Regions from separate parts of the Kitasatospora sp. NPDC058115 genome, predicted to be linked through region 1. Evidence: riboswitches for the same ligand, from Rfam matches in the RefSeq annotation. Region 1 holds a riboswitch; each other region holds the start of a gene.
The links. Region 1 has a riboswitch for cobalamin ahead of ACFVVL_RS30880 (HoxN/HupN/NixA family nickel/cobalt transporter). Riboswitches for the same ligand answer to the same signal wherever they lie in the genome.

Region 1 (4,556 bases):
CGCGTCCTGTGGCACACCTGCGTCACAGGGCGAGGAGCTCCTTGGTGGTGATGGTGAGCAGCTCGGGCCCGCCCTCATCCAGGGGGCGCACCACGAGCGTGTCCTCGATCCGGACCCCGCCCCGCCCCGGGAGGTGGACCCCCGGGCCGACGGTGACCGGTACGCGGCTGTCCAGTTTACCCATGTCCGTGGGGCCGAGGCGCGGGGCCTCCCGGATCTCCAGGCCGATGCCGTGGCCGATCGGGTGCACGGAGCCCTCGGTGTGCCCGGCCGCCCCCAGGATCTCCCGCGCAGCCCGGTCGGGTACGCACAGCTCGACCCCCGGCCCGAGCGCCTCCCGCCCGGCCCGCTGGGCGCGGAACACCAGCCGGTGCAGCTCGACCTGCCAGGGCGCGGGGGCCGCTCCGATCACGAAGGTGCGGGCGGTGGACACCCCGTAGCCGCGGTACTGCGCGCCGAGCACCACGGTCAGGAAGTCGCCCTCCTCCACCCGCCGGTCGGTGGGCTGGTGCGCCGGCTGGCCGGAGTGGCTGCCGGTGCCGACCGAGACCGGGAAGGCCGCCCGGTCGGCGCCGTGGTCGATCATCCGGCGCTCCAGCTCCATCGCCAGGTGCCGTTCGGTGCGCCCGACCAGGATCGACTCCAGCAGCTCGCCGAGCGCCTGGTCGGCGATCTCGGCGGCGATCCGCAGGTCGGCGATCTCGTGCTCGTCCTTGACCACCCGCAGCCGCTCGACCGCCTGGCCGACGTCCGCCAGCCGCACCCCCTCGGCCAGCCCGGCCACCGCCCGGTGCCGGGCGACCGTCAGGTCGTGCTCCTCCACCGCCAGCCCGGCCGCCCCCAGCCGCGCGGCGGCGGCGGCCGCGGCCAGCGCGGTGTCGGAACCGGTGGCCACCGGCAGCCGGGTGACGTCGGGGGCGATCAGGTGCTCGCCGGTGTCGTCCGGCGGCAGGTCGTCCGGCAGCGCGAGCAGCACCCGGTCCCGGGTCAGCAGCAGGCTCGCCCCGCACGGCGGGCAGCCGGTCAGGTACCGCACGTTCGCCGCCCGGGTGATCAGCGCCGCGTCGGCCCCGGAGGCACCGCAGTGCTCCCGCAACCGCTCCCGGCGGCCCGCGTACGCATCAGCCATGCGTCGAGCCTACGAACCCGGCCCCCGATCCGCCCGCCGAACGCCCCCACCCGGGCAGCCCCGGCCTCCCGCCCGGGCCGCTACTCCGCGGCCTTCGGGCTCCACTTCCGCTCCACCCCGGCCAGCCGCCAGTAGGCGATGGCGGCGGCCCAGACCACCACGAACAGGGCGACGATCGCGTAGCCGACGTTGTCCAGCGAGATGTCCGCGATCCAGCCGCTCACCGGGTCGGTGAGGTCCAGCTTCTCGTGCAGCACGCCGACCAGCTCGATGGTGCCGATGACGAAGGCCACCGCGATGGAGAGCCCGGTGATCGTCAGGTTGTAGTACACCTTCCGCACCGGGTTGGAGAACGCCCACTGGTAGGCGAAGTTCATGAAAGTGCCGTCCAGCGTGTCGAACAGGCTCATCCCGGCCGCGAACAGCAGCGGCAGGCAGACGATCGCGTACCACGGCAGGCCGGAGGCCGCGCCCGAGCCGGCCATCACCATCAGGGTGACCTCGGTCGCGGTGTCGAAGCCCAGGCCCAGCACCATGCCGACCGGGAACATCTGCCCGGGCCGGGTGATCGAGCGGGTCGCCCGGTTCAGCACCCGGGCCATCAGGCCGCGCGCGTTCAGGTGCGCCTCCAGCTCGGCCTCGTCGAACCGGCCGGCGCGCATCGAGCGGAACACCCTGAGGATGCCGAACAGCGCCGCCAGGTTCAGCGCGCCGATCAGGTAGAGGAAGACGCCGGAGGCCGAGGTGCCGACCATCCCCAGCCACTGGTGGGTGGACGACTCGTCGTCCATCAGCGTGTTGGCCAGCTGCGCGCCGCCCGCCACCAGGGCGGCCATCAGCACCACCATCGAGGAGTGCCCGAGCGCGAACCAGAAGCCCACCGAGACCGGGCGCTTGCCGTCCGCCATCAGCTTGCGGGTGGTGTTGTCGATCACCGCGATGTGGTCGGCGTCGAAGGCGTGGCGCATGCCGAGGGTGTAGGCGGTGATGCCCAGGCCCACCCCGAAGACCTGGGTGCCCACCTCGTACTTCTCCGGCGCCACCAGGAAGATCAACGTGCCGAACGCCACCACGTGCATGGCGAGGATCACGCCCAGCAGCCCGGCGGTGCGAAGGGTGTCCTCCCGGCGCCAGCGGAAGGCGGGCAGGGCGGCGGGCGACGCCGCGGCGGCGGCGGTTTCGGGCAGGGTCATCTGCGGATCACGCTCCAGCACCTCGTGGAATGACTTCGTGAGATGCCGCGGCCGGTCTCCTGGCTTACGGGGCTCCCGTACCCGCCTTCCCAGGCGCGCGAGGCGCCCAGTGGCGTCGTGGGTACGGACACTCTCCCCCGATCACAGTGGCGAGGGCCGCTCCGGACTGGGACCCCTGAGGGTCCGTCACCGGTCTTCCCGAGCACCACGGCGGGGAACACCGTAGGGGCCCGGGGCGACCCATGCAAGGCTGCGCACCTACGCAGGTGTTCAGGATCACAACCTCCCGCCTGCCAGAATGGGCCGCATGCATCTCGTACCGGCCGACCGCGCGGGCCACCGCACCATCGACGGCCACCGGGTCTGCGAGGCCATCGCCGCGATCGGCGACACCGCCCACGTCCGCTCCTGGGCCGACCGCTTCGCCCTGCTCGCCGACCCCGGCAGGCTCGCCCTCCTGCTCGCCCTGCACCGCACCGGCCCCCTCGCCGTCACCGACCTCGCCGTCGCCACCGGCATGCGCGACCCCGCCGTCTCCCAGGCCCTGCGCCTCCTGCGCACCGCCGGCGTGGTGGCCGGCGAGAAGGAGGGCCGCGTCGTGCGCTACCGGCTCGTGGACGCCACCCTGCGCCCCCTCCTCGACCAATGCGCCGGCGACACCCCCGCCATAGCAGCCGGCTGACCGCCGGGCGGCCACCCCGCCCGGCCGGAGCCCGCTGAGTACGATCATGGCGTGTCGAACCCCCGCCGGCTCCGGGCCCGGCCCGACGACGACCGCTGGAACACCCGGCCGGTCCGGGCACGCGTCCTCGCGGTGGTCCGCACCCTCACCTCCGCCACCAGGGTCCTGGAGGTCCTCGCACCACTGCGCGAGCTGGACGGCATCGGCTTCGCCGTCACCGTCAACCCCGGCTCCGCGTTCACCGCCGGACTCGACGACCACCTCCGCGCCCAGCCCGGCCTCACCGTCCTGCCCTGGCGGGAGGCCGTCCGGCAGCGCTTCGACCTCGCCGTCGCCTGCGCCGTCCACGCCTCGATGCACCGGCTGCGCGCACCCCTCGTCGTCCTCCCGCACGGCGCCGGCTACAACCGTCTGGTCCCCGAGTCCACCGGCGACACGGTGACCGCCGCCGGGCTCTCCCGACACGAACTCACCCATCGCGGACGGGTCTTCCCCGCCGTCATCGGCCTCTCCCACCGCGAGCAGTTCGACCGCCTGCGGGCTGCCTGCCCCGAGGCGCTGCCCCGCGCCCGCGAGGTCGGCGACCCCTGCTTCGACCGGATGCTCGGCGGCCTCGGCGCACGCGACGGCCACCGGACCGCCCTCGGCGCGGTCGACGGCCGTCGCCTCGTCGTGGTCACCTCCACCTGGAGCGGGCACTCGCTGCTCGGCCGTCACCCCGGCCTGCCGCTGCGGCTGGTCGAACAGCTGCCCGCCGACGAGTACACCGTCGCCGCCGTCCTGCACCCCAACGTCTGGGCCCGGCACGACCTGCGCGCCCTGCTCGCCCCGGCCGAACGCCGCGGCCTGCGGCTCGTCCCGCCGGACCGGGGCTGGCAGGCCGCGCTGATCGCCGCCGACTGCGTGATCGGCGACCACGGCTCGGTCTCCTTCTACGCCGCCGCCCTCGAACGCCGCACCCTGCTGGTCGCCACCGGCGCCGCCGAACTCGACCCCCGCTCCCCCACCTACGCCTTCGGCCGGGCCGCTCCGGCCCTCGACCCCGACGGCGACCTGCTCACCCAGCTCGAACGGGCGGCGGCCGAGCAGGACCCGGCCGCCCTGCGCCCCGTCACCGACCGCTCACTCGGCCGCCGCGGGGAGTCCGCCCGGATACTGCGCGAAATCTTCCTCTCCTACCTGCCCGGCATCGAGGCACCGCCCGGCGACCCCCTGCCGCTGCCCCACCCGCGGCCGGTCCCGCTCGCCGCCGAACGGCCCACCGCCTACGACGTCGTGGCCACCGGCGAGGGCACCGCGATCCACCTGCGCCGCTACCCCGTCGGCCCCGGCCGGCCCACCGCGCGCGGCTTCCTCGCCGTCGCCGACGACGAACCCAGCCCCGTGCTGCGGCGCACCGCCGACGTCCTGGCCCGCACCGGGAGCGACACCGAACAGCCCGCCGAGGCGTGGCTCGCCGCCACCGCCGGCGCGGCCGAGCTCCCGCGCCTCACCGTCGCCGTCGCCGCCCTCGGCCCGGACCACCACCTGCTGCGGCTGCCCGGCGGCCTCC
Region 2 (4,556 bases), on a different contig from region 1:
GGCCCTGCTGGCCACGCCCACCGGGTGGGAACGGTGCTGCCCGGGGACGTTCGCGTGCGCGGAGGGCGGCAACGGCCTCGCGCCCCTCTTCGGCGAGTGGCTGTCCCCGTGACGGCCCCGCACCGGGCGCCGTCGGCCCGGTGGCGCCCGCAGGAGCGCGGGCACCACCGGCCGACGCGTCCCGCGCGCTACGCGTTCGGGTCCCACTCCGCGAGCTGCTCCATCGGCTCGGTGTCGCCGGTGTTGTCCAGGCGGTCGAGCGGGATGCGGTCGTAGAAGTACAGGACCAGGTCGCTCGCTGCGCCTCGCATCACCAGGTCACCCGGCGCCGCGTCGGCGGCGAGGTCGTCGCAGCGCACGCCGTCGGCGTCGAGGGTCAGACGCCAGGAGCCGCCCTCGGTCGCGTGCAGGTCGATGGTCGCCGGCTTGAACGGCCACGGGACGGTCGTCGCCGAGACGGTCGTCAGGAACTCGTCGACGCCCTCGACCGCGACGTCCGTCGGCAACGGCTGTGCGGCGCCCAGGGTGAGCCGGACGTCGTAGGTGTGGACGGCGATCTCCTGGATCTGGTGCCGGGCCAGGGCTCCGCTGGTCTCCGGGGCCTGCGAGCGGCCCCACCACGTCCAGCAGCCGCGGTCCGGGCCGGCCTCGCGCAGCGCGGCGAGCATGAGCTCGGTCGACTCGGCGAGCCAGGCGTCCAGGGCCTCCCGGTCGCGGGGCGCGGTCGGGGCGCCCTTCGGGTCCGTCCTCGCCGGGGGCTCGGCACCCGGGCCCGCCGCGACGACGGCGGCCTGACGGCGGCGGCCGTCGCCGAGGTGCTGCGCCAGTTCGCGCAGCGTCCACTCCGGGCATCCGGGGACCTGGACGTCGAGGTCGGGGGCGGACGCGATCGCGGCGCGGAACGCGGCCGAGCGGTCCTCGATCAGCCGCAGGACCTCGGGGAACTCCAAGATTTTTTGCACGACGGTTGTGTATCACGGGGCTCCGGCCGCCGGACAGCGAATTTGTCGGAGCCCGGTCAGAGGCCGCGGCTGCCCGGCCGGGCGGCGCGGTGCCTGCCGTGCCGTGCCGTGCCGACGGGCGGTGGCCCTGGTCGGCGGATGGGTGTGCCCCATCCGGTGGCGGGCCGAGGGTCGGCATGCCGAGGTCGGCCGACGCCTGACCGGTCCGGCGGGATGCGGCTCGGCGCCGTTTGCACAGCACCAGGACGCACCGGTCGAGTGCGTGGAAATCCGGTGGGCGGGAAAGGCCGTCCGGCAGGAAAACCGATCACATCCCCATGCCGATGACCGCCCGGCGTAGTCCCCGCGAGCTCCTCCCGCATCTCAGGAGAACCGGGAACGGGTGACCGCCGATGACGGAGGTCGCCGCAGATCGACCCACCGTCAGCGAGTCAATGGCGGTCCGCCGGCGAGCCGCTGGTACGACGTCCCCGGACCCATCGGACACCGTGTCAGCTTCTCGGGTTCGGTCGGATCCCCAAAGGGATCTCCTTGCTCGCGCGGCCTTCTCAGGCGTGTTCACATGGGTATTGTGCCCCGGCCACCGCCATGTGCGGTGTACGAACGGGATCGGAATTCGAGGAACTCACGGAGGATGGATTGCGACGGAAACACCTGACCCTGCTGCGGAACGTCGCCCTGTCGGTGCTGGCCGCCACACTGCTGACCGGATTCGTGACACCCCAGGCGGAGGCCGGTGACGAGACCGACCACCGGGGAGGGGGCGGCTGCCCGCACAGCTGCTCGTCCGGGAAGCCGGGCCCTCCGGGACCTCCCGGACCTCAGGGCCCGGCAGGACCGCAGGGACCGGCCGGACCGGCAGGACCCGCCGGACCACAGGGCCCTGCCGGACCTGTGGGACCTGCCGGCCCGGTCGGACCTGCCGGAGCCGTCGGACCGGCCGGACCGGTCGGCCCCGCCGGTCCGGTCGGCCCCGTCGGACCTGCCGGACCTGCGGGGCCGACCCTGCCGACCCAGATCATCCAGACGACCCACACCCTGACCTCCGGACTCAACACGGGAACCACGGCCTGTCCGGCAGGTACCGTCATCACGGGCGGTGGGCTGCGGACGCCCCTCGGCGGCAACAACCTCACGGCCCAGCTGTACGAGTCCTACCCGTCCGCCGCGAACATGTGGACGGTGTCCTTCAACAACTCGGCAGGCACCAGCGGCTCCTACATGGTCTACGCCGTCTGTCTGCCGGTGACGTGACCCGGGCGGAACCTCTTCTGACGCCAAGTCGCCTTCGGCCCGCCGGCGCACCGTTCGGGTGAGCTCGGCGGGCCTCGGCGATCCGCATCCGGCGGTGAACGGGCCAGGGGCGGACCCCTGCCGCTCAACGGCACCTCACGGAGCCGTCCGCCTGCTCCCACCGCCGGCGGTCGCGACCGTCCCGCCCCCGACGGACACCGCGCCGCGCTGCCACGACAACGACCCGGCCGACGATCTCGCCCGGCGGGTGCGGCCCGCACCGCGGCCCGCGACGTCACCACCCTCCCCTGGCCCCCGGCACCGGCCACCGCCGAGGGCGCGCACGTCGTGGCCGCGCGCTGCGTCCGTCATGGGCTTCCGCCGTCCGCTGCGTCGAGTGCCGCGGCGCGGGCGAGGAGTTCGTCACGGCCGACGGCGTCGCCGGCCGCCGAGGCGACGACCGTCCGGGCCCGGCCGCGCTCGACGATCCGGCGCATGGTCCGCCCGGGATCCGCGAGGGCCGTCGTCGAGGCGAGGACGAGGTCCGCCGCCTGGGCGAGCGGCTCGTGGTGGGTGTTGACGCCGTCCCGGTTGTGCAGGTCGGTGGAGAGCGTCAGGCCGGCCTCGCGCAGCAGCGGCAGCGCGAAGGCGCGCGGAGGGGTGCTCGGCACGTGGGCGTGGGGGCGCTGCGCGGCCGGCGCCAGGACGGTGTCCTCGGGCAGCCGGTCGGCACCGACCTGACCACGCCTGATACCTTGCCATCGCCGTGGTGTTCGGGAAACCGGTTCGAGTCCGGTGCGGCCCTCGCCACTGTTGCCGCGGAGTACCGCGGCCCTCGCTGACCGGCTTCGCCAGCGGTCAGGGCCACTGGGACGGCTCGAAGAGCCCCCCGGGAAGGTCGGCTGCGGTGCGTCGATGCGGAAGCCAGGAGACCGGCCACGGCGCGACATGTTCCACGAGGGTTTTGGAGAACACGTGCCCCGCGCTTTGCCGTACCCGTTTGTGTCCATACGTTCCGCACGCCCCGCAGGTCGGGTACGTGCCGGCCGGGCGGTCGCGGCCGTCCTTTTCACCGGCGTGCTCGGTGCCTGCGCGGGCGCCCCCGCGCCCGTCGCGTCCACGGCGACGGGCGGAAGTGCCGAGCCGGTCAGCCTGGTCAACTGCGGGACCACCGTGACGGTCGGCGCGCCGCCCGAGCGGCTGGTGACGCTCAACCAGGGGGCCACCGAGGTCGCCCTGGCCCTCGGCCTGGAGTCCCGGATGGCCGGTACCGCCTATCTCGACAACGCCGTCCCGGAGAAGTGGAAGGCGGCCTACGACTCCGTTCCGGTGCTCTCCGAGGACTACCCGACGAAGGAGAAGCTCCTCGCGGCCCGTCCCGACTTCCTCTACGCCTCCTACTCCAGCGCGTTCACCGAGAAGGTCGCGGGCAGCCGGGAGGAGCTGCGCGGCCAGGGCATGCCGTCGTACCTGTCCCCGTTCGGCTGCACGGACAAGAGCCAGGTGCCGCCGACGACCTGGCAGGCGATGTGGGGCGAACTGAACGACGTCGCCAGGGTGTTCGGCGTCCCGGAGCGGGCCGCCGCCATCCAGCGGGAGCAGGAGAAGCAGCTGGCCGGGTTCAGGGCGACGGCCGCGGGCAAGGACCTGAAGGTCCTGTGGTTCGACTCGGACACCAAGGCGCCGTACGTCGGCGCCGGCCACGGCGGGCCGCAGCTGGTGCTCGACGCCGTGGGCGCCCGCAACGTCTTCGCGGACCTGCCCGGCGCCTGGCAGAGCGTGAGCTGGGAGAAGGTCGTCGCCGCGGATCCGGACGCCATCGTGCTCGCGGACGCCGACTGGGACACCGCCCGGTCCAAGATCGACTACCTGGAGAACGACCCGGTGCTGAGCAGGCTCACCGCCGTGCAGCGCAAGGCCTTCGTGGTGGTGCCGTTCTCGGAGTCGACGCCCGGCGTGCTGCTCGCCGACGGCGCCGCCCGGGTGTCGGCCGGGCTGGGCCTGCTGCGCCCGGGTTCATGACCGCCGCACCCCGCCCCGCCGTGCGGCCCGCCGGTCCGGGCCGCACGGTGGCGGCCCTGGCCGTCGCCGCCGCCCTGCTCCTGGCCACCATGCTCCTCGGTCTGGCCGTCGGCTCGCAGCACGAGCCGGTCCGGACGGTGTTCGAGGTCGTGGTGCGCCGTCTCGGACTGGGCGACCCGCACGTGACGCTGCTGGACGACCAGATCGTCTGGCAGTTGCGGCTGCCCCGGGTGCTGGGAGCGGCCGCGACCGGCGCCGGCCTCGCGGTCTGCGGCGCCGTGCTGCAGACCCTGACCGGCAACGACCTGGCCGACCCCTTCCTGCTCGGGATCTCGGACG
Region 3 (4,556 bases), on a different contig from region 1:
ACCCGGCGGCGGCGAGTTCGCCGGCGACCCGCATGTGGGAGCGGGTGGCCTCCAGGGAGATGACGTCCGCGTCGAGGTCGTCGATGGCCGTCATGATCGCGCCGAACTCGGCGTAGCACATGTGGGTGTGGATCTGGGTGTCGGCGCGGACCCCGGAGGTGGCGAGGCGGAACGCCTCCGTCGCCCAGGCCAGGTAGCCGGGGCGGCCGTCGGCGCGCAGCGGCAGGGTCTCGCGCAGGGCGGGTTCGTCGACCTGGACGACGGCGGCGCCGGCGGCCTCCAGGTCGGCGACCTCGTCGCGCAGGGCCAGGGCGACCTGGCGGGCGGTGTCGGCGAGCGGCTGGTCGTCGCGGACGAAGGACCACGCGAGCCTGGTGACCGGGCCGGTGAGCATGCCCTTGACCGGGCGGTCGGTGAGGCCCTGGGCGTAGCGGAACCAGTCGACCGTCATCGGGCCCGGGCGGGAGACGTCGCCGGCGAGGACCGGCGGGCGGACGTAGCGGGTGCCGTAGGACTGCACCCAGCCGTGCCGGGTGGCGAGGAAGCCGGTGAGCTGTTCGGCGAAGTACTGGACCATGTCGTTGCGTTCGGGCTCGCCGTGCACCAGGACGTCCAGCCCGGCCTTCTCCTGGAAGGCGATCACCTCGCGGACCTCGGCCCGGATCCGCTCGCGGTAGGCGGCGGCGTCGGTCCGCCCGGCGGTGAGGTCGGCGCGGGCGGCCCGCAGTTCGGCGGTCTGTGGGAAGGAGCCGATCGTGGTGGTGGGCAGCAGCGGCAGCCCGAGCCGGGCGCGCTGGGCCCCGGCGCGCCCGGGGTGGGCCGGGGTCCGGCGGGCGTCCTCGGCGGTGACGGCGGCGGTGCGGGCGCGCACGGCGGGGTCGCGGGTGATCGGGGAGGCGGCCCGGGAGGCCAGGTGGGCGCGGTTGGCGGCGAGTTCGGCGGCGATCGCGCCGGTGCCCTCGCGCAGACCGCGCGCGAGCAGCGCGGTCTCCTCGGCCTTCTGCCGGGCGAAGGCGAGCCAGCGGGCGAGCTGCGGGTCGAGGTCCCGCTCGGCGGTGGCGTCGACCGGCACGTGCAGCAGGGAGCAGGACGGCGCCACGTCCACGTGGCCGGCCAGGCCGAGCAGGGTGGCCAGGGTGGCGAGCGAGGCCTCCAGGTCGTTGATCCAGATGTTGCGGCCGTCGACGACGCCCGCCACCAGGCGCTTGCCGGGCAGTCCGCCGACGGCGGCGAGGTCGTCCAGATTGGCGGCGGCCGGCCCGGTGAAGTCCAGTGCCAGCCCCTCCACGGGCGCCGCGGCCAGCACCGGAAGCGCCTCGCCGAGGCGGTCGAAGTAGCTCGCGACCAGCAGCTTCGGCCGGTCGGTGCGGGCGCCGAGCTCGCGGTAGGCGCGGGCGACGGCGTTCAGTTCGGCCGGGGTGCGGTCCTGGACGAGCGCGGGCTCGTCCAGCTGCACCCAGTCCGCGCCGGCCGCGTGCAGGTCGGCGAGGAGTTCGGCGTAGACGGGCAGCAGCCGGTCCAGCAGGGTGAGCGGCCGGAAGTCCTCCGCGACGCCGGGGGCGGGCTCGGCCAGCAGCAGGTAGGTGACCGGGCCCACCAGCACCGGGCGGGCCTCGTGGCCGGCGGCGAGCGCCTCGGCGAGTTCGCCGACCGCCTTGCCGGAGTTGGCGGTGAAGGCGGTGTCCGGCCCCAGTTCGGGGACGAGGTAGTGGTAGTTGGTGTCGAACCACTTGGTCATCTCCAGCGGCGCGGCGTCCTGGGTGCCGCGCGCCATGGCGAAGTAGCCGTCGAGCGGGTCGGCGTCGACGGCGGCCCGGTGGCGGGCGGGGACGGCGCCGACGGCGACGGTGGTGTCGAGCACGTGGTCGTAGAGCGAGAAGTCGCCGGTGGGGAGTTCGCGCACGCCCGCCCCGGCGAGCTGCGTCCAGTTCTCCCGGCGCAGTCGGGCGGCGGTGGCGTGCAGGGCGTCGGCGGTGACGGTGCCCTTCCAGTAGCCCTCGACCGCCTTCTTGAGCTCCCGGTTCCGGCCCTGCCGGGGGTAGCCGTGGACGGTGGCCAGGGTGGCCGCGGCTGCGGACTTCGCTGTCAAGGGACTCTCCTTCGCGAGTCTTGATCCTCGGTGCCCGGTGACGGGACGAGGGCGCGAAGGGATGACGTACCGGACGGAGGCGCGTTCGCGGCTCCGTGTGCACGCCGACCCGCCCACGAGGTCACCGGGATGGCCGCGCGCGATCGGTCGCGCGCGGACAGCGGGCAGGTCTTCGGACTCGCGGGCACGCCCGCCCCCGAAAGGGCGGACACCTACTGGCCGTCGCTTCCCGGGCCGCTCGGGCCCAGTGCGTATGACGGCGGTCGTTCCCGCTCACCGCTGCGGGGCAGTCCCGGACTGGCCAGTCGAAAGGCGTCACCGGGTTCCCTCTTACGACGCGCCTGCCTGGCGGGCAGGGCGAACCAGCTGCACGGTCAGCGTAGACGCAGGACGGCGGCCCCGTCACGGAATTCCGTGACGCCCCCCCGGTACCGCGTCCGGGGCGTCCGGAGCCGGCCGGGACGGGCGAACGCGTGGTGCCCGGCCCTCGGGGGCGGCGCCCCCGGGCGCGCGGCACGGTGACAAGCGCCCTTCCGCCGCCGCCCGGTCGGTCGTACGGTCACCATCGGCCGACCGTTTCCGACCGCCGCTCCCCTTCCAGGAGGGCCCATGGAACCCCGCTGCCCCTACACCCACGTCCTCGACACCCGCGGCACCGCCCTGCACACCGAGGCCGCCCATCTGCGCTCCCACGGCCCGGCCGTCCGGGTCGAGCTCCCCGGCCGCGTCCTGGCCTGGTCGGTGACCCGGGCCGACGTCGCCCGGAAGCTGCTCACCGACCCCCGGCTCGCCAAGAACGCCCGCCACCACTGGCCCGACTGGATCGACGGCCGGGTCGGCCCCGACTGGCCGCTGGCCAGCTGGGTCGCGGTGGAGTCGATGTTCACCAGCGACGGCGCGGACCACCTCCGGCTGCGCACCCTCACCGCGCCCTCGTTCGGCCCGCGCCGGGTGGAGGCGCTGCGGCCCCGGGTGCGGGCGATCGCCGCCGCCCTGGTCGACGCGCTGCGCGGCGCCGCGCCCGGCGCGACCGTCGACCTGCACACCGGCCTCTCCTACCCGTTGCCGACCACGCTGATCTGCGACCTGTTCGGCGTCCCCGAGGAGCAGCGGGCGGAGGTGCGCCGGGTGGTGGACGGCGTCCTGGCGACCGACGCCACCCCCGAGCACGCCAAGGGCGTCCTCGACGACCTGTTCGCCGCCATGGCCCGCCTCGCCGCCACCAAGCGGGCGGCGCCGGGCGACGACATGACCAGCGAGCTGATCGCCACCCGTGACGCCCAGGGGTCCCGGCTCAGCGAGTCGGAGCTGGTCTCCACCCTGATCCTGATGATCGGCGCCGGGTCGGAGACCACCGTCAACCTCATCGACCACACGGTGGCGCTGCTGCTCTCGCACCCCGGGCAGCTGGCGCTGATCCGCTCCGGCGCGGCGACCTGGCGCGACGCCATCGAGGAGTCGCTGCGCCTGGAGGCGCCGGTGATGCACCTGCCGATGTACTTCGCCGCCGCGGACATCGACCTCGGCGAGGGCGTGCTGATCCGGGCCGGCGAGCCGGTCCTGTTCGCCTTCGGCGCGGCCGGGCGGGATCCGGCCCTGCACCCCGACCGGCCGGAGGAGTTCGACCTCACCCGGTCCGACAAGACCCATCTGGCCTTCGGCCACGGCCGGCACTACTGCCTGGGCGCGGTGCTCGGCACGATGGAGGCCGAGGAGGCGCTGAGCGCCCTGTTCGGCGCCTTCCCCGACGTCGAACTCGCGCTGCCGCCGGAGGGGCTGCTCCCGCAGGAGTCGTTCATCGTGAACGCCCTGCGGTCCCTGCCGGTCCGGCTCGGCCCGGCCGCCGGCTAGGCCCCGCCCCGTCCCGTCCCCGCAGGCGGTTGTCGGTGGGGCGGTTGTCGGTGGGGCCGTCTACCGTACGCCCATGGACGATCACGTCACCGCCGTACGCCTGGAGCCCTGGTCCGAGGCGGACGCGGCGCTGCTGTCCGCCCTCAACGCGCCGGAGTTGATGGCCCACCTCGGCGGCCCGGAGAGCGGGGAGCAGGTGGCCCGCCGTCACCGTCGCTACGTCGACCTCAGTGCCCGGCCCGCCGCCGCGGGGCGGATGTTCCGGATCGTGCTGCCGGACGGCGCGGCGGCGGGCAGCATCGGGTTCTGGGAGCGCACGGGGGAGGGCGGGCCGGTGTACGAGACCGGTTGGACGGTGCTGCCGGCCTTCCAGGGCCGGGGCGTGGCGAAGGCCGCCACCCGTGCGGTGGTGGCCGAGGCCCGGGCCGCCGGGCTCCACCGGTACCTGCACGCCTTCCCCTCGGTGGACAACGCCGCGTCCAACGCGGTCTGCCGGGGCACGGGCTTCGAGCTGCTGGGCGTGCGGGAGTTCGAGTACCCGCCGGGCCGGCCGATGCGCGGCAACGACTGGCGCTTCGACCTCCGTCCGGCCTGACGGAGGAGGCCGGGAGGCAGG
Region 4 (4,556 bases), on a different contig from region 1:
GCGCCTCGAAGGCCAGGCCGCGCACCAGTGCGTCCTCGCCCTGCGCGGTCTCCAGCAGCTCGGCCACCGCCCGGTCGGCCGGGCGGGCGGCCAGCCAGGCCCGGTACTCGGCGCGGGCCGGGCCGGGCGAGTAGTCGGCGCAGGCGCTCAGCAGCTCCAGCGCGCTCTGCTCGATGTGGCCGGCGGCGGTCTGCGCGACGGTGCAGATCTCCTCCAGCTTGGCCCGCACCGCCCAGTTCCCGAGCGGGGAGAGCTCGGCCGCGTTGTCCCGGCGGGTCAGCGCGCCGACGGCGGCCAGGCCGTCCAGCATCCAGTCCAGGACGGCGGCGACGTCGGCGGGCGAGGCCGGGGTGTCGATCTGCGGCTCGCGGCAGGTGCCGCGGACGGCGGAGACGGCGGAGGCCGCGTGCGGGACCGGCGAGAGGCCGAAGGCACCCTCGCCGCCGCCGACCCGGCGCTCGTCCAGGCCGCGCCGGAGCAGCTCCAGCAGCTCGATGTCGGCCACCGGGCCGTCCACCAGGTGGAGGAAGGAGAGCAGCTGCGGGGCCTGGTCGACGGCCTGCCCGGCGAGCACCGCGAAGACGCCGCGCAGGGCGGCGGGCGGCACCGGGGCGAGCAGCGTCCAGGCGTCGAACAGGGCCGACCAGCCGCGGACCACCGCCTCGTCGTCGTGTTCCCAGGCGTGCAGGCGCCAGCCGGGGCCGGCACCGCCGTCCCGGGCCTCGACCAGGCCGACCAGCAGGGCCTGGCCCCACGCTTTGGCGGCGGCGCCCACCGTCATGGCGAGGGCGCGGCCGGCGGCGCGGGCGTCGTCGGGGAGCAGCTCGCCGCGCTTGTCGACCTCGTCGAGTTCGCCGGCCCAGCGGGCGATCCGGACGGCGTCGACCAGCATGCGGCGGGCCAGCGGGGCGAGTTCGGCGGGGGCGGGGAAGCCCTCCGGCACGGGGACCCGGCCACGGCCGGGTGCGGGGGCGGGGCCTCGTCGGCGGGGTACGCCCGGGGCCCCCGGCCTGGCGCCGGCGGGGCGGTGGGCCGTTCCGGGGAGACGGGTCACCGTCGCACCGGTACCGATCGTCGGCGGGAGCGGGGCATCACGGTCGCGCGGATTCCGAGACGTCACGTCGAGCAGTCTTCCCCTTGTACCGGCCATCTGTCACATCCGGTTGTCCGCGCGGGGCGGGCGGGGGGCGCGGGGGCTCGACAAGATCGGGCAACAGAGGCCAAACCGACTGGCCTGATCTTTGTGGCGGGTCCATGCCACGAAGAACGGGTGCGCCGCGGAATTCCGCGCGAGGGGGGGATCGGAACGGCTCAGCAGAACGGAGTGAGCCAGCGGCGCAGGGTCTCGGCGTAGCGGTCGGGGGCGGTGTTCCAGAGCGCGGCGTGATCACCCCCGGGAAAGGCCTGGAGGTTGACCACGTCCGGTCGGCGGCGGGCGAGGCGCTCGGCCGCCGCGAACGGGGCCACCGGGTCGTCCGGGCCGTGCAGCACCAGGGTCGGCACCCGCAGGTCGGTCCCCTCGGCGATGCGGGCGAAGTCGGCCAGATCCACGCCGGTGCGGCCCTGCGCCGCGAGCGCGCCCAGTTCGGCGGCCGCGCCCCGGAAGCCGGAGCGGGCGGCGTCCCGGCGGGCGGTGGCCGGCCAGTCCAGCACCGGCGAGTCCAGGACCAGGCTGCTGATCGAGGGGGCGAGGTCCGAGCGGGCGGCGGTCTGCAGGGCCATCGTGGCGCCGAGCGACCAGCCGTGGAGCACCACCCGGCCCGCGCCGGCGTCCAGGGCGGTGCGCACCGCCGCCTCGACGTCCCGCCACTCGGTCTCGCCGAAGTGGCCGAGGCCGTCCGGGGAGGCCGGGGCGCCGGCGTCACCGCGGTAGGTGACGACCAGGGCGGGCAGGCCGAGGCGCTGCAGCTCGGGGAGGACGGGCAGGGCCTGGGTCCGGTCGGCGTCCGGGCCGTGCACCAGGACCACCCAGGTGCCGCGCTTGCCGTCCAGCCGCCACGCGGGCATCGCGCCGAGTTCGCCCTCGACGGCGGTCTCGGCGAACGGCAGCCCGAGCGCCCGGCCCGGGTCGCCGAGGTGGACCCGGGGGGTGAAGCGGACCTCGGTGCCGGGGGCGAGGGTGCCCCGGTCCGCGCGCACCAGCCGGCGGGTGACCCCCTTCTCGTCACTGTGCAGGACCTCCTCGACGACCGCGTGACCGTCCTCGCCCCACTCGACGGCCCAGCGGCCGGGGCGCTCGCTCACCGGCGTGCGGGTGAAGGTGACCCGCCCCGCGCCGAGGGCCTGGACGAGCACCGGGCCGGTCCGGACGCGGGCGGCCCCGGCCGGGCGGACCATCCGCTCGGACGCCCGGCGGCCGATCACCAGGACGGCGGCCCCGGTGCCGACGGCGGCGGCCGCCACGGTGGCCGCGATTCCCCAACGCATACTCGCTCCCCGGTGCTCGGTGTCTGGCTCGGTCTCCGGTCTCGCTGTCCCGACCCACCCTCAGTCCACTCGCGCGGGCGGGGGGAGGCCAGCAGGACACGGCCGTACGGGTAGTTCCGGGAGGAAAATCACATGGCTGCGGCGGGGCGGCCCGGCGTGTGACCAACACCCCCGACGACCTCGGTTGACTCCCGGTTCGGGCCCGTGATGGGATCCTTCAGCCAATACGGAGGCATGCAGAGGAAGCCGGTGCGAGTCCGGCGCGGTCCCGCCACTGTCACCGGGGAGCACGACCGGAACACGCCACGGCGGGCCGTCAGAAGCCGCTGGAAGGCCCGGGAGGTGCGTTCGACCCGGAAGCCAGGAGACTCTCGCCGCCGGTTCGTCGATCCAGGGCGCGGACCCTGAGTGAGGACACGCACGCGATGCTGCGCCCTGCCGTGCGCCCGTTGACCCGGGCCGCCGCCTTCGGCGCCGGCGCGGTGGCCGGGTACCTGGCCGACGCCCGGTTCGCCGACCCGCGCCGCGGCCACCCGGTGGCCGGCTTCGGCACCGCCGCCGCCCGGCTGGAACGCCTGCTCTGGCGCGACCACCGCGGCGTCGGCACCGCCTTCACCGCCCTGGCCGTGGGCACCGTCGCGGCCGGCGCCCTCGCCGCCGACCGGCTGCTGGCCCGCCGCCCGCCCGCCCGGGCCGCCCTCGCCGCCGCCGCGACCTGGACGGTGCTCGGCGGCACCTCGCTGACCCGGGAGGCCCGCACCATCGGCCGTTCGCTGGCGGCCGGCCACCTGACGGCGGCCCGGGAGCGGCTGCCGCACCTGTGCGGACGCGACCCGAGCGCGCTGGACGAGCAGCAGCTGGCCCGCGCGGTCGTCGAGTCGGTGGCCGAGAACACCGCCGACGCCGTGGTCAACGCCCTGGTCTGGGGCGGCCTCGCGGGCACCCCGGGCCTGCTGGCGTTCCGCGCGGTGAACACCCTGGACGCGATGGTCGGTCACCGCTCGCCCCGCTACGCCCGGTTCGGCTGGGCCTCGGCGCGGCTGGACGACGTGGCGGGCTGGCCCGGCGCGCGGCTGACCGCGCTGCTGACGGTGGCCGCCGCCCCCGAACCGCGCACCGCCTGGCGGGTCTGGCGGCGCGACGGCTCGGCGCACCCCAGCCCGAACGCCGGTCAGGCCGAGTCGGCGTTCGCCGGCGCGGTGGGCGTGCGCCTCGGCGGGACGCTGCACTACGGCGAGCGGGTGGAGCACCGCCCCGTGCTGGGCGGGGAGCTGCGGCCGGTCGGGGTGGACGACATCGAACGGGCCTGTGTGCTCTCCCGGCGGGTGAGCGCGCTGGCCCTGGGTACGACGGTCGCCGGGCACCTGCTGCTCCGGGCGGCCCTGGGCGGGATGCGGAGGAGTGGGGCATGAGCAAGGCGCTGCTGGTCGCCGGGACGACCTCGGACGCCGGCAAGAGCGTGGTCACCGCGGGCATCTGCCGCTGGCTGGCCCGGCAGGGTGTCGCGGTCGCGCCGTTCAAGGCGCAGAACATGTCGCTGAACTCCTTCGTCACCGCCGACGGCGCCGAGATCGGCCGCGCGCAGGCGATGCAGGCGCAGGCGGCCCGGGTGGAGCCGGAGGCGGCGATGAACCCGGTGCTGCTCAAGCCCGGGGCCGACGGCCGCAGCCAGGTGGTGCTGCTGGGCCGGCCGGTCGCCGAGGTCGGCGCGCTGGACTACCGCGAGCGCAAGCCGGTGCTGCTGGAACGCGCCCTGGAGTGCCTGGCGGACCTGCGCCGGCGCTTCGACGTGGTGGTCTGCGAGGGCGCGGGATCGCCCGCCGAGATCAACCTGCGCGACCGCGACATCGCCAACATGGGCCTGGCCACCGCCGCCGGCCTGCCGGTCGTGGTGGTCGGCGACATCGACCGCGGCGGGGTGTTCGCGGCGATGTACGGGACGCTGGCGCTGCTGTCGGCCGAGGACCAGCGGCATGTGGCGGGCTGGTTCGTCAACAAGTTCCGCGGCGACGCGCGGCTGCTCGCGCCGGGCCTGGAGATGCTGCGCGAGCTGACCGGCCGTCCGGTGCTCGGCACCCTGCCGATGCTGGCGGACCTGTGGCTGGACGCCGAGGACTCGCTCGACCTGT

Region 2: it holds a riboswitch for cobalamin, as region 1 does, so the genes downstream of both, ACFVVL_RS31055 (ABC transporter substrate-binding protein) here and ACFVVL_RS30880 (HoxN/HupN/NixA family nickel/cobalt transporter) in region 1, are expected to answer to the same signal.
Region 3: it holds a riboswitch for cobalamin, as region 1 does, so the genes downstream of both, metE (5-methyltetrahydropteroyltriglutamate--homocysteine S-methyltransferase) here and ACFVVL_RS30880 (HoxN/HupN/NixA family nickel/cobalt transporter) in region 1, are expected to answer to the same signal.
Region 4: it holds a riboswitch for cobalamin, as region 1 does, so the genes downstream of both, ACFVVL_RS21845 (cobalamin biosynthesis protein) here and ACFVVL_RS30880 (HoxN/HupN/NixA family nickel/cobalt transporter) in region 1, are expected to answer to the same signal.

What each region holds. Positions count from the first base shown of each region.
Region 1 is NZ_JBHVTL010000035.1:64,687-69,242, reverse strand. It holds gene ACFVVL_RS30885 (M24 family metallopeptidase) at 23-1,129, opposite strand; gene ACFVVL_RS30880 (HoxN/HupN/NixA family nickel/cobalt transporter) at 1,210-2,322, opposite strand; cobalamin riboswitch at 2,354-2,547, opposite strand; gene ACFVVL_RS30875 (ArsR/SmtB family transcription factor) at 2,630-3,004, shown strand; gene ACFVVL_RS30870 (hypothetical protein) at 3,056-4,556, shown strand, end outside.
Region 2 is NZ_JBHVTL010000036.1:79,656-84,211, reverse strand. It holds gene ACFVVL_RS31075 (hypothetical protein) at 1-112, shown strand, start outside; gene ACFVVL_RS31070 (maleylpyruvate isomerase N-terminal domain-containing protein) at 189-962, opposite strand; gene ACFVVL_RS31065 (hypothetical protein) at 1,857-2,216, shown strand; gene ACFVVL_RS31060 (hypothetical protein) at 2,564-2,866, opposite strand; cobalamin riboswitch at 2,946-3,151, shown strand; gene ACFVVL_RS31055 (ABC transporter substrate-binding protein) at 3,273-4,217, shown strand; gene ACFVVL_RS31050 (FecCD family ABC transporter permease) at 4,214-4,556, shown strand, end outside.
Region 3 is NZ_JBHVTL010000010.1:153,183-157,738, forward strand. It holds gene metE (5-methyltetrahydropteroyltriglutamate--homocysteine S-methyltransferase) at 1-2,089, opposite strand, end outside; cobalamin riboswitch at 2,235-2,471, opposite strand; gene ACFVVL_RS13395 (cytochrome P450) at 2,699-3,940, shown strand; gene ACFVVL_RS13400 (GNAT family N-acetyltransferase) at 4,014-4,535, shown strand.
Region 4 is NZ_JBHVTL010000020.1:75,107-79,662, forward strand. It holds gene ACFVVL_RS21835 (hypothetical protein) at 1-1,150, opposite strand, end outside; gene ACFVVL_RS21840 (alpha/beta hydrolase family protein) at 1,312-2,427, opposite strand; cobalamin riboswitch at 2,640-2,819, shown strand; gene ACFVVL_RS21845 (cobalamin biosynthesis protein) at 2,853-3,839, shown strand; gene ACFVVL_RS21850 (cobyric acid synthase) at 3,836-4,556, shown strand, end outside.